4 regions of the Pseudomonas sp. GW821-FHT01E10 genome follow, and region 4 is predicted to be linked to each of the others. Evidence: predicted binding sites of a transcription regulator. Region 4 holds the regulator's gene; each other region holds the start of a gene.

Region 1 (3,074 bases), on a different contig from region 4:
CATCAGCGGTGTTCTCGGCGTGCACACCGCCGAGGGCAGTTTCTTTGCGCCGCCGCAGTGGGGCATCTGGATTCCGGCGGATCTCGAGCATCAGGTCGTGACCTCGATGCGTGCTGAAATGCGCAGCCTGTATGTGCGCCGCGAGGACTGCCAATGGGCGGACGGGCGTTGCCGGGTGCTGGAAGTCACGCCCTTGGCCCGGGAGCTGATCAAGCGCTTTTGCCAGTTGCCGGTGGAGTATCCACAGGGCGACAGTCAGGAGGCGCGATTGGTGGGCGTGCTGCTCGATCAGTTGGCGAGTCTGCCGGAGGTGGGGTTTTCCTTGCCGCTGCCCCGGCATGAGCGACTGCTGGGTTTGTGCAACGAACTGATCGAAAGTCCCGAGTGCTCGGTGACCTTGCAGGAATGGGCCGAGCGTTTGGGCATGTCGGAGAAAACCCTGATGCGGCTGTTTCAGCGCGAGACCGGGTTGAGCTTCCGCAGTTGGCGGCAGCGCATGCGGCTGCTGTCGTCGTTGAGTTTGCTGGAGGAGGGGGACAGCGTGACCAATGCCGCGCTGTCTTGCGGGTATGACTCGACATCGGCGTTTATTGCGGCGTTCAAGGGGTTGTTCGGGTTTACCCCTGGTGAGTTGTTCAAGCAGTAATTGTGGCGAGGGAGCTTGCTCCCGCTGGAGCGCGAAGCGGTCCCAATTCAGCCAACGCGGTGCATTAGATATTCCGCGTTTGCCGGTTTACGACTGCTTCGCAGCCGAGCGGGAGCAAGCTCCCTCGCCACAGGTATCGGTTTCGACCAGTTGGATCAGTGACTTCAGGTCCTGAAGCGGCGAACCAACCCGTCCAGCTCATTCGACAAGCCTGCCAGGCTCTGAGAATCCAGCCGCGCCGAGTTTGCCAATTCCGCCACCAACTGCGCATCGCCATGAATCTGGCTGATATGCCGATTGATGTCCTCGGCCACCTGATGCTGTTCCTCAGCCGCCGTGGCGATTTGAGTATTCATGTCACGAATCACATCCACCGACTCACGGATCTGCCCAAAGCTGCTGCGCGCTTCACCGATGCGGGTCACCGATTGCTGAGACACCTCCAGGCTCGCGTGCATCTGTTGCGTCACCTGACTGGTGCGCTTGGCCAGGTTGCCCAGCAGGCCGTCGATTTCCGCCGTGGAATCGGCAGTTCGTTTGGCCAGGGCGCGAACTTCATCCGCCACCACCGCAAAGCCACGACCCTGTTCACCGGCCCGGGCTGCTTCGATGGCCGCGTTCAGGGCCAACAAGTTGGTCTGTTCGGCGATGGAACGGATGGTCCCGAGGATCGACTGAATGTCGTTGCTGTCGCGCTCAAGCTGTTGCATCGATTGCGCCGACTGTTCGATTTCCTGGCTCAAGCGATCGACACTGCTCACCGCGGCATCGATCTGCTGCTGGCCTTCACGGGCCTGGCGCTGACCGCTGTCGGCCGACTCGGCGGCCTGGCTGCAAGAGCGCGCGACTTCGTTGGCGGTGGCGACCATTTCGTGGAACGCCGTGGACACCATGTCCACCGCTTCACGCTGACGCCCGGCGGCTTCGGCCATGTCGCTGGACACTTGGGTCGAACTCTTGGAGGTGGCGAGGATCTTGGTCGCGGCGCCGCCGATGCTTTGAATCAGGTTGCGGATCGCCGCCAGAAACTGGTTGAACCAGTTGGCCAGTTGCGCGGTTTCATCGCTGCCACGGATGTGCAGGTTCTTGGTCAGGTCGCCTTCGCCCTGGGCGATGCCTTCCAGACCGCTGGCCACGCTGCGGATCGGCCGCACGATCAGGCTGGCGAAACTGGCGCCGACGATGGCGAAGAACACCGCCAGTACCGCCGCGATGATCGCGATCAGCCAGGTCAGTTGAGTGGCCGAGCTCATCACGTCGGTCTGCTTGATCAGGCCGATAAAGGTCCAGCCCAGTTGCTCCGACGGCCAGACGTTGGCCATGTAGCGCTCGCCATTGAGCTCAACCTCCACCAGCCCTTTGCCGGCCTTGCCGAGTTGCGCGTAACCGTCGCCGAGGCTGCTCAGTGCTTTGAAGTTGTGTTCCGGCTGCTTGGGATCGACCAGTATGGTGCCGGTGTTTTCCACCAGCATCAGGTAGCCGGTTTCGCCGAGTTTGATCTGTTTGACGATTTCGGTGAGCTGCTTGAGCGTCACGTCGATGCTGACCACGCCGCCATTGCTGCCCAGTTTGTTATCGATGGTGCGCACGGTGCTGACGTAGGTCGCGTCATCCTGGGCCCAGTAATAGGCCTCGGTGCGAAGCGGTTTGCCCGGCTTGGCCTGGGCCGCCTTGTACCACGGGCGCTGGCGCGGGTCGTAATTGCTCAGCTTCGCATCGTCCGGCCAGGACACGTAACCGCCCGCCGCCGTCCCGAGAATCGCATAGGCGTAGGCCGGATGGCTGTTGCCCAGATCCTGGAGGAGGGCGAAGACCTTCTTGTCCATTTCGCCTTGGGGAATGCTCTCGGCATTGGCGCTCATGTAGGTCTTGAGGCTGTCGTCGGAGTTCTTGATCAGCGGTTGGGTCGCCAGGTAGTCAACGTTCTGGCTGATGCCATCAAAGAACAGCTGCATGGCATTGCTGACCTGACGAATCTCGCGGCCACTGCCGTCGACAAAATTGTCCTTGGCATCACTGCGCAAGTTCAGCACGACGAGGGTGGCGACCAGCACCACGGGCAAGCAGGCGATGATTGCAAACGCCCAGGTCAACTTCTGTTTGATGTTCATCCGCGCTCCAGTTTTTCTTGTAGGCCCACGCAGTACTGATGACTCGCGGATTATTGGCAGCCGAAAACGTTTGATACGCCCCGATCCTTGAGCGCGCCTTCTTGATTGTTGTTGAGGCGATTGTCAGACAATTCCTTTTCTCTCTAATGACTTCGGCTGAAGCGCGGGGAAATTGAGGTCTTTTGAGAAAAATCCTGCGAACGCCAGGGATCGAGGTTAGATTCTGTCGCAAATACCTTGGCACTCCGTCGTCAACAAGTGGTTCTCGCTCAGCTATGATCCGGGGCGGTCGATGAGTTTTGCCTGATTAATCCGGC
Region 2 (3,074 bases), on a different contig from region 4:
GCTGGGTGTTGCCCATGTTGTCGGCGATGTTCAGCGAGGTGGCGCTGAATTCTTCCACGGCGCCGGCCATGCTGGTGATTTCGCCGGACTGCTGCTCCATCCCTTCATAGGCACCGCCAGACAGACCGGACAACGCCTGGGCGCGGCTGTTGACCTCTTCCGAGGCTCTACGAATGTGCTCGACCATGGTCGACAAGGCCTGGCTCATCTGGTTGAAAGCGCGGGCCAACTGACCGATTTCGTCGTTGCTCGACACGTTCAGGCGCACGCTCAAATCACCGGCACCCAAGGCTTCGGCCTGACGCACCAGATCCCCCAGCGGCGCCAGTTTGCTGCGCAACAACCAGACCGCCGAACCCACCGCCAGCAACATCGCCAACAGGCTGCCGATGGCCAGGCGAATGCCGACGCTCCAGGTCACCGCGCGGATTTCCGCTTTCGGCATGCTCGCCACCACCGACCATGGGCCGCCTTCGAACGGCACGGCAATGCTGTAGAAGTCTTGCGACTTGTCGCTCCAGAAATCGCCCTTGCCCGGTGTCTTGGCCAGACCGACGATGGCCGGGACGGCCACGTCCAATGCTTGCACACCGGCGATCGGCACCAGCCATTTGTTCTGCTCATCGAGCAACGCCAGGGAGCCGGTCTGGCCGATGCGGAAGCGCTTGAGGTTTTCGAACTGGGCGTTCTGGGCGTCGGTGTAATCGAATCCCACGAACAGCACGGCAATCACCTTACCGCCGCTGTCGCGTACGGGGGTGTACTGAGTCATGTAGGACCGTTCGAAGAGCAAGGCGCGACCGACGTAGCTCTGCCCGGCCATCAAGCGCGCATAAGCCGGGTGAGCGTGATCCAGCAATGTGCCGATGGCCCGGGTGCCGTCCTGTTTGCTCAGGGACGTGCTGACCCGGATGAAGTCTTCGCCACTGCGCACGAACAGCGTCGCAACGCCGGCAGTCATTTGCTTGAACTCATCCACTTCCTTGAAGTTGTTGTTCAACACTTCGCCACCCAGGTGCAGGCCCGGGGTCTGCACGCCCGCCACGGTCACCGGCTCATCCGGATGCACGCTCAAACCGGCGCTGAAGCGCTTCTCGAACAGGCCGCTGAGGCGCTGGGTACTCTCACGCAACGTGCCGTGGAACGTGCTCAGCTGATCGGCCAGCAGCCGCGCCTCGCTGGCCAGGTGCTCTTCGCGGGTGGCGAGGTTGGCGGCGTCCAGCGAGCGCAGGGCAAACACGGTGCTGCCGCTGATGACAATCGCCAGTATCACGGCAAGCGCAAGACCCAGCTGTGAGGCAATCCGAGCACGAGGTTGAGACATGACAGCTCCTGACCCAGTGGGCCGGATCATCCTGATCCCGTCGCACTCGGCTAAATTTCTGATAGAGGGGAAAACGTGGAGCCTGGTACGAAGGTTCCATCAGCAGATTTTCGGCGGCAAAGCCGAATACTTGAGTGATTAACGGGGATATGGCTCAAGGCCGCCATCGCAGCGGCTCCATCGATTCAACCCAGGCGTTCGACATCCGGTAATTCCATGGCCCGGACTTCGCCTTGCAGGAAATCGCTGAGCCGGCGCAAACGTTCACCTCCCGGGCGGGTTTTCGGCCAGACCAGGTAATAATTCTCACCACTGGCGACGGCCGTCGGCCACGGCAAACTCAGACGTCCCTGCGCGACATCCTCCGCCACCATCAGCAAATCACCCATGGACACGCCGTAGCCACGGGCGGCAGCGATCATGCCCAGCTCCAAGGTGTCGAACACCTGCCCGCCCTTGAGCGAGACCTGATCGCTCAGGCCCATGCGCTCCAGCCAGTTGCGCCAGTCACGGCGGTCCGGCGTCGGGTGCAGCAGTTCGGTGCTGGCCAGGCGCGCAACGTCCCACGGTTGATCCTTCAGCAGATTCGGCGCGCCCACCGGAATCAACTCTTCGGGGAACAGCAAAGTCGTCTCCCAGTCCGGTGGAAAATGCCCGTTGCTGAGGATGACGGCGCAGTCAAAGGGTTCATGGTTGAAGTCCACCGTATCGACGTCCATCCAGGCGCTGGTCAATTGCACCTCGTTCCCCGGTCGCAGGTGGCGAAAGCGACTGAGCCGCGCCAACAGCCAGCGCATGGTCAGGGTCGACGGGGCTTTCATGCGCAGGATGTCGTCTTCGGCGCGCAAGGTGTTGCAGGCCCGCTCAAGGGCGGTGAAGCCTTCGCGAATGCCCGGCAGGATCAGCCGCGCCGATTCGGTCAGTTGCAGGTTGCGCCCGCTGCGATGAAACAGCCGACAGGCGAAATGCTCTTCGAGCGTACGAATGTGCCGGCTGACCGCACTTTGCGTGATCGACAACTCTTCGGCGGCGCGGGTAAACGAACTATGCCGCGCCGCCGCTTCGAATGCTCGAAGGGCATACAAGGGAGGGAGACGACGAGACATTGGGAAACCTCCTATAGCGCGATTGCCTCAACTTATCAGAAAGTCCCGAGCATGAGTTTTAATCATGCTACCCATCCTTTTTATCCCTTTGTGGAAACCCCGCAGAGCGCCGAGAATCGACGCTTCCTGTTCTCTCTGACAATCGAGCGTGATGATCATGCAGCATCCAGCGCGTATTGAACTCTGGGCCATCCTGCGGCTGGCGGGGCCGTTGATTGCCTCGCAGTTGGCGCACATGTTGATGGTCCTCACCGACACCTTGATGATGGCGCGCCTGAGTCCCGAGGCGCTGGCCGGCGGCGGTCTGGGCGCGGCGACGTATTCGTTCGTGTCGATCTTCTGCATCGGCGTGATCGCGGCGGTCGGCACCCTGGTGGCAATTCGTCAGGGCGCGGGCGACATCATCGGCGCAGCGCGGCTGACCCAGGCCGGTTTGTGGCTGGCCTGGTTGATGGCGCTGGTGGCGGGTCTGCTGCTGTGGAACCTCAAACCGGTGTTGCTGCTGTTCGGCCAGACCGCAACCAACGTCCAGGCCGCCGGCCAGTTTCTGTTGATCCTGCCGTTCGCCCTGCCCGGCTACCTGAGTTTCATGGCACTGCGCGGCTTCACCAGCGCCATCGGCCGGGCGACGCCGGTGATGGTCA
Region 3 (3,074 bases), on a different contig from region 4:
CTGTGCAGGGCCTTTTCGATGCATTGAGCGGTTTTGCTGAACGCTTGCACGGTGATTTCCGAGAACGGTCCGCCGCCCTGATCCGCTACCACGATCATGATCACCCGGCCGTTGTTGACCAGTGAGCGCAGCAGCAGGTGTTCGCCGCTGAACTGTGAGCGCAGGCTGGCTGGCAGCAGGGCCGAGAATTGTGCGTTGTTGGCCGGCGTCAGGCGCACCTGGGCCTGTTGCGCGAGCAGGCGTTGCAGCACGGTGCTCTGACTGACCACCAGGTTCAGGCCGGCCACTTCCTTGGGCAGCCCGGCGGTCTGGTGCACACGCAAATTGGCGTGCGTGCGATCGGCCATCAGAATCATCACCCGGCGCATGCCACACGCCACCAGGGCGTCCCGGGCCGATGTGGTCAAGTGCATGGCATTGGTAAAGCGGCTCGGCTCCACCAGCAATTCGGCGCATTGCTTGCGCCACTTCGCCAGGTCTTCGGTGGTCGGTGCCGGTGCGGGCAACAAACCGGCATGAACGCGGTGCGCACCCGGTGGCCAGATCAGCGATTCGGCCGGGTGCCAGAGGTCTGGCATGGCGTGTTGGCGAGCGCTGTTGGCGGCCTGCTGGTGCAATTGTTGTTGCACCTCATCCATCGGCATTTGCAGGTAAAGGCTGGTTAGGTACTGCCAGCGCTCGCAATGGGGGCTGTCCCAGGCCTGTTGTGCCGCCAGCGCCAGACCGTTGGCCAGCAGCACGGTATTGGCAGGCTGATTGAGCCAGCGGCGCAACGTCGGGTCGTCATCAAGGCGGTTCTGTTGGCGCAACGGGTGATCGCTGTCACGTGCGATGCGCAGGACTTTCACCAGCTCACGTTGTTCGCTGCGCAGCAGCCGATAACCTTGCTGTACCCAGATCGGCAGGCGCCAGACGTCCACCAGTGCCAGACAGATGTCCAGCAGGCGCACGCCGAACAATTGCTTTTCGACTTTGCGTGCCGACTCGCCTTTATGGATAACCCGCAGCTCCCATTCTTCAAGCAACTGCGGGTGGGTCAGCGCCATGGGCCAGAGTGGCGAAAGAAACAGCAGGCTGCCCCAGTGGATGTCCTGCCACAGTCGCGCCAGGCGACTGGCGAAAAAGCCGTTGGCCTGTTGAGTGGCGTGCTGGCTGATCAGTTGAAGCTGGCGCAGGGCGACGGGGATTTGCAATTGGGGTTCGGCGGGCAGGCGGTCGAGCAGTTCTTCGGTGCGTTTCAAACCGAGGCGATTGATCGCCACCTCAAGGTTTTCAGCAGGCTCGGTCATGCTGCCATGGGTGTGACGGTTGGCTTCGCGAATCACGCTCAAGGCCAGGGCCGGGCTTTCCTGCATCAGTTCGGCGATGTCGCGCAGGGAACTGCGGTTATCGCGGATGGCTTTGCAGACCCGGTCGTGGCTGGCTTGCGGAACCGGCAGGCGCACGCCATCGAGAAGCTTGACCCAGCCTTCAAGCGTGGTTGGTTTTGGCGTTGGGACGTTCGTTTCGTTAGCCATGTCTGGACGCGATCATCGTCTGCTTTACCTATGCCCTGAACGGGTCAAATTAGCTTTTCGCCTTAACTGGCTATAGTCTGGCGCAGTTTTGCCGATAAGTAGAAGAAGAGATTTTTTAACTTCCGAATATGACCTTGAACCCGACTCAGTAAGTGCTCTCCTACCTATGGCTAAAATTATCGGCATCATCGTCGTATTCGCGAGCGTGCTCGGCGGATACGTGCTTTCCCACGGCAAGATTGCCGCTCTCATCCAGCCTTTCGAGGTGATGATTATCGGTGGCGCGGCCCTTGGCGCCTTCCTGCAGGCCAACCCCGGCCACATGACAATGCACGTGCTCAAGAAGTCCTTGGGCATGTTCAGCTCGCGTTTCAACCACACCTTCTACCTGGAAGTGCTGGGGCTGATTTACGAGATCCTCAACAAGAGCCGTCGCGAAGGCATGATGGCGATCGAAGGCGACATCGAAGATGCCGCCGCGAGCCCGATCTTCGCCAAGTACCCGGCGGTGCTCAAAGACGAACGCATGACCGCGTTCATCTGCGATTACCTGCGCATCATGTCCTCCGGCAACATGGCTCCCCATGAGCTGGAAGGCCTGTTCGACATGGAACTCTACAGCCTCAAGGAAGACCTCGAGCACCCGTCCCACGCGGTGAACGGCATCGCCGACGCCATGCCCGGTTTCGGTATCGTCGCGGCGGTATTGGGGATCGTGGTGACCATGGCATCCCTGGGCGAAGGCGACCAGAAGTCCATCGGTCTGCACGTGGGGGCGGCACTGGTCGGTACCTTCTTCGGTATTCTCGCGGCCTACGGTTTCTTTGGTCCGCTGGCCCACTCCCTGGCTCACGATGCCAAGGAAGAACTGAACACCTACGAAGCCATCAAGGCTTCGCTGGTGGCTTCGGCTTCCGGGATGCCGCCGTCGCTGGCGGTGGAGTTCGGTCGCAAGGTTCTGTACCCGGCGCACCGTCCTAGCTTCGCTGAGCTGGAACAAGCGGTTCGCGGTCGTTAAGTCATGGAAAATAACCAGCCGATAATCATCAAGCGCGTCAAGCGCATCGCCGGAGGGCATCACGGGGGCGCCTGGAAAATCGCCTTCGCGGACTTCGCGACGGCGATGATGGCGTTCTTCCTGGTGTTGTGGCTGCTGTCCACCGCGACGCCTGAACAGAAGATCGCCATCGCCGGTTACTTCAAGGACCCGGTCGGGTTTTCCGAAAGCGGTACGCCGTACATCATCGACCTGGGCGGCACGCCGACCCTGGCGCCGGAGAACACCCTCAACCCGGAGGTGAAATCTCAGCCACAGCCAGACAAGGTGACCATCGACGCCGAGCAGGTTGAAGGCATGGCCGAGCAGGTCGAGAAGGAACGCCTGGAGTTGTTGCTGCAAGAGTTGCAGAACAAGGTCAATGAAAACCCGCAATTGCAGAAATTCAAGGACCAGATCCTCTTCGAGATCACCCAGGACGGTTTGCGCATCCAGATCATGGACGCCGAAAACCGCCCGATGTTCGACTCTGGCAGTGCGCGTCTGAAGCCGTACTTCGA
Region 4 (3,074 bases):
TTAATGAACATTTTTTGTACCTACATCGATGGTCTGCCATGCATTGTTCCGATGGTGAACGCGCAGCCAGTAATGTGGCCTCCGTCTAAGTAAGACAAGGTAAAGAAATAACATGGGCAGCATGCATCCCGTACAGGTGATCGCGGTGACCGGCGGCAAAGGTGGCGTCGGGAAGACTAACGTGTCAGTGAACTTGTCCCTGGCTCTAGCTGAGCTCGGCCGGCGCGTCATGCTGCTGGATGCCGATCTGGGGCTGGCGAACGTCGACGTTCTGTTGGGACTGACACCCAAACGCACGCTGGCCGACGTGATCGAAGGCCGCTGTGAGCTGCGCGACGTGCTGTTGCAAGGGCCTGGCGGTATCCGCATCGTCCCGGCCGCCTCCGGCACCCAGAGCATGGTTCATCTGAGCCCGGCCCAGCATGCCGGCCTGATCCAGGCGTTCAGTGATATCGGCGACAACCTCGACGTATTGGTGATCGACACCGCTGCGGGCATTGGTGACTCGGTAGTCAGCTTCGTGCGCGCCGCGCAGGAAGTCTTGCTGGTGGTGTGCGACGAACCGACCTCGATCACCGACGCCTACGCGCTGATCAAACTGCTTAACCGCGACTACGGCATGAACCGCTTCCGCGTCCTGGCCAACATGGCGCAGAGCCCGCAGGAAGGCCGCAACCTGTTCGCCAAGTTGACCAAGGTCACGGATCGCTTCCTCGACGTCGCCTTACAATACGTCGGCGCAGTGCCTTACGACGAAAGCGTACGCAAGGCCGTGCAGAAGCAACGCGCGGTGTATGAAGCCTTTCCGCGTTCCAAGTGCGCCCTGGCGTTCAAGGCCATTGCGCAGAAAGTCGATACCTGGCCACTGCCGGCCAACCCTCGTGGACATCTGGAGTTTTTCGTCGAGCGCCTCGTGCAACAAACTGCAGGACCCGTGCTATGACAGCCAGCGGTTACAACCTCTACAAGCAGTCGGCACGTGACGCGCAGTACGAGCTGATCGAGCGTTACGCGCCACTGGTCAAACGCATTGCCTACCACTTGCTGGCGCGTCTGCCGGCCAGTGTCCAGGTCGAAGACCTGATCCAGGCCGGGATGATCGGCCTGCTTGAAGTATCAACCAAATACGACGCCAGCAAAGGCGCGAGTTTCGAGACGTACGCGGGCATTCGAATCCGCGGCGCGATGCTCGATGAAGTGCGCAAGGGGGACTGGGCGCCACGTTCGGTCCACCGCAATACCCGCATGGTCAGCGACGCGATTCGCTCGATTGAAGCTAAAACCGGCCGTGACGCTAAAGATCACGAAGTTGCGGCCGAACTCCAATTGAGTCTCGACGATTATTACGGGATTTTGAACGACACCCTGGGCAGCCGGTTATTCAGTTTCGACGATCTGTTGCAGGACGGCGAACACGAAGGGCTGCATGAGGATGGCGCGAGTGCTCATCTCGAGCCGTCACGCGATCTGGAAGATGAACGCTTCCAGGCGGCGCTGGCGGACGCGATTGCCAATTTGCCGGAGCGTGAGCGACTGGTGTTGGCGCTGTACTACGACGAAGAGTTGAATCTCAAGGAAATCGGTGAGGTCCTGGGGGTCAGCGAGTCGCGGGTCAGCCAGTTACACAGCCAGTGCGCGGCCCGTTTGCGGGGGCGTTTGGGGGAGTGGCGAGCGCGCTGAAGGCAGTGTGGGGACACTGCGAATGGAGCTGGTGTGGTGTTGAACCGTACCGGTCTCGATCTGTTGTGCTCCAGACAGTCATTGAGTGCTTTGCCGGATTGATTGAAATGGCGCGTCCAGGTGCTGGGCGCGTTTAAGACTGCTTGGAGGTCGAATTGGACAAGAACATGAAAATCCTCATCGTTGATGACTTCTCAACGATGCGGCGGATCATAAAAAACCTGTTGCGTGACCTTGGGTTCACCAACACCGCCGAAGCCGATGACGGGCTGACCGGGTTGCCGATGCTGCAAAGCGGTAACTTCGATTTTCTGGTTACCGACTGGAACATGCCCGGTATGACCGGCATCGACCTGCTTCGTGCGGTGCGCGCCGATGAAAGGCTCAAGCACCTGCCGGTGCTGATGGTGACCGCCGAAGCCAAGCGCGAGCAAATCATCGAAGCGGCCCAGGCCGGTGTTAACGGCTATGTGGTCAAACCCTTCACAGCCCAGGCGTTGAAAGAAAAAATCGAGAAGATTTTCGAACGCATCGGCTGATGTACTGCGCACGGGGGAGCTATGGAGCATAACGAATCTTCACAGGGCGATTTTGAGTCGACCCTGAAAAAACACGCGGTCGAACTGGTCGACAGCCTTGAAAAAGGCAAGTTTGGCGACGCTGTGCAACTGATCCATGAGCTCAACCAGACCCGTGACCGCGGCCTGTATCAGGAAGTGGGCAAGCTCACCCGCGAGCTGCATAGCGCGATCGTCAATTTCCAGATTGACCCGCACATGCCGCAAGCCGAGGAAGTGTCTCAGATCACGGATGCCACCGAGCGCCTGTCCTATGTGGTCAAGCTGACCGAGGCCGCGGCCAACCGCACCATGGACCTGGTGGAAAACGCCACGCCGCTGATCAACAGCCTGAGCGATGAAGCCCAGGCGCTGAGCACGGATTGGGGACGGTTCATGCGTCGCGAAGTCGGGGCTGAAGAGTTCCGCGAACTGGCCCGGCGGGTCGATGGTTTCCTGACACGCAGCAGTGAAGACAACCGCGTCGTGTCGAGCAACCTCAACGACATTCTGCTGGCCCAGGATTACCAGGACCTCACCGGTCAGGTGATCAAGCGTGTGACCCAATTGGTCACCGAAGTTGAAAGCAATCTGCTCAAGCTCGTGCTCATGGCCAGTCACGTAGACCGCTTTGCGGGTATCGAACACGACCGTGAGGCGATGCTTGCTGAAAAAGATCCACAAAAACATCTCTCTCAGGGTGAAGGTCCGCAGATTCATGCCGATAAAAGAGAAGACGTTGTGTCCGGTCAGGACGATGTGGACGATTTGTTATCCAGTCTTGGATTTTAGTTTTCTGGGTTTTTAGACCTGTAGGAGCACCCCCTTAATGAGCTT

Evidence for each region. Region 4 encodes FliA, which starts transcription of late flagellar genes. Its sites were predicted from a motif close to CTAAAGTTTNNNNNNNNNNNGCCGNTAA; they were not measured.
Region 1: AC07V0_RS03960 (methyl-accepting chemotaxis protein) is a predicted target of FliA. The motif match lies at 1,568-1,595, and genes of this name have one in related genera.
Region 2: AC07V0_RS11340 (methyl-accepting chemotaxis protein) is a predicted target of FliA. The motif match lies at 1,432-1,459, and genes of this name have one in related genera.
Region 3: motA (flagellar motor stator protein MotA) is a predicted target of FliA. The motif match lies at 1,588-1,615, and genes of this name have one in related genera.

What each region holds. Positions count from the first base shown of each region.
Region 1 is NZ_JBWKWT010000002.1:28,452-31,525, reverse strand. Features, by position in the region: gene AC07V0_RS03965 (AraC family transcriptional regulator) at 1-646, shown strand, start outside; gene AC07V0_RS03960 (methyl-accepting chemotaxis protein) at 811-1,539, opposite strand; partial or broken gene AC07V0_RS03955 (cache domain-containing protein) at 1,669-2,601, opposite strand.
Region 2 is NZ_JBWKWT010000005.1:990-4,063, reverse strand. Features, by position in the region: gene AC07V0_RS11340 (methyl-accepting chemotaxis protein) at 1-1,324, opposite strand, end outside; gene AC07V0_RS11335 (LysR substrate-binding domain-containing protein) at 1,510-2,430, opposite strand; gene AC07V0_RS11330 (NorM family multidrug efflux MATE transporter) at 2,588-3,074, shown strand, end outside.
Region 3 is NZ_JBWKWT010000002.1:200,609-203,682, reverse strand. Features, by position in the region: gene AC07V0_RS04695 (HDOD domain-containing protein) at 1-1,517, opposite strand, end outside; gene motA (flagellar motor stator protein MotA) at 1,684-2,535, shown strand; gene motB (flagellar motor protein MotB) at 2,539-3,074, shown strand, end outside.
Region 4 is NZ_JBWKWT010000008.1:133,794-136,867, forward strand. Features, by position in the region: gene fleN (flagellar synthesis regulator FleN) at 113-943, shown strand; gene fliA (RNA polymerase sigma factor FliA) at 940-1,680, shown strand; gene AC07V0_RS16450 (chemotaxis response regulator CheY) at 1,848-2,219, shown strand; gene AC07V0_RS16455 (protein phosphatase CheZ) at 2,241-3,029, shown strand; gene AC07V0_RS16460 (chemotaxis protein CheA) at 3,067-3,074, shown strand, end outside.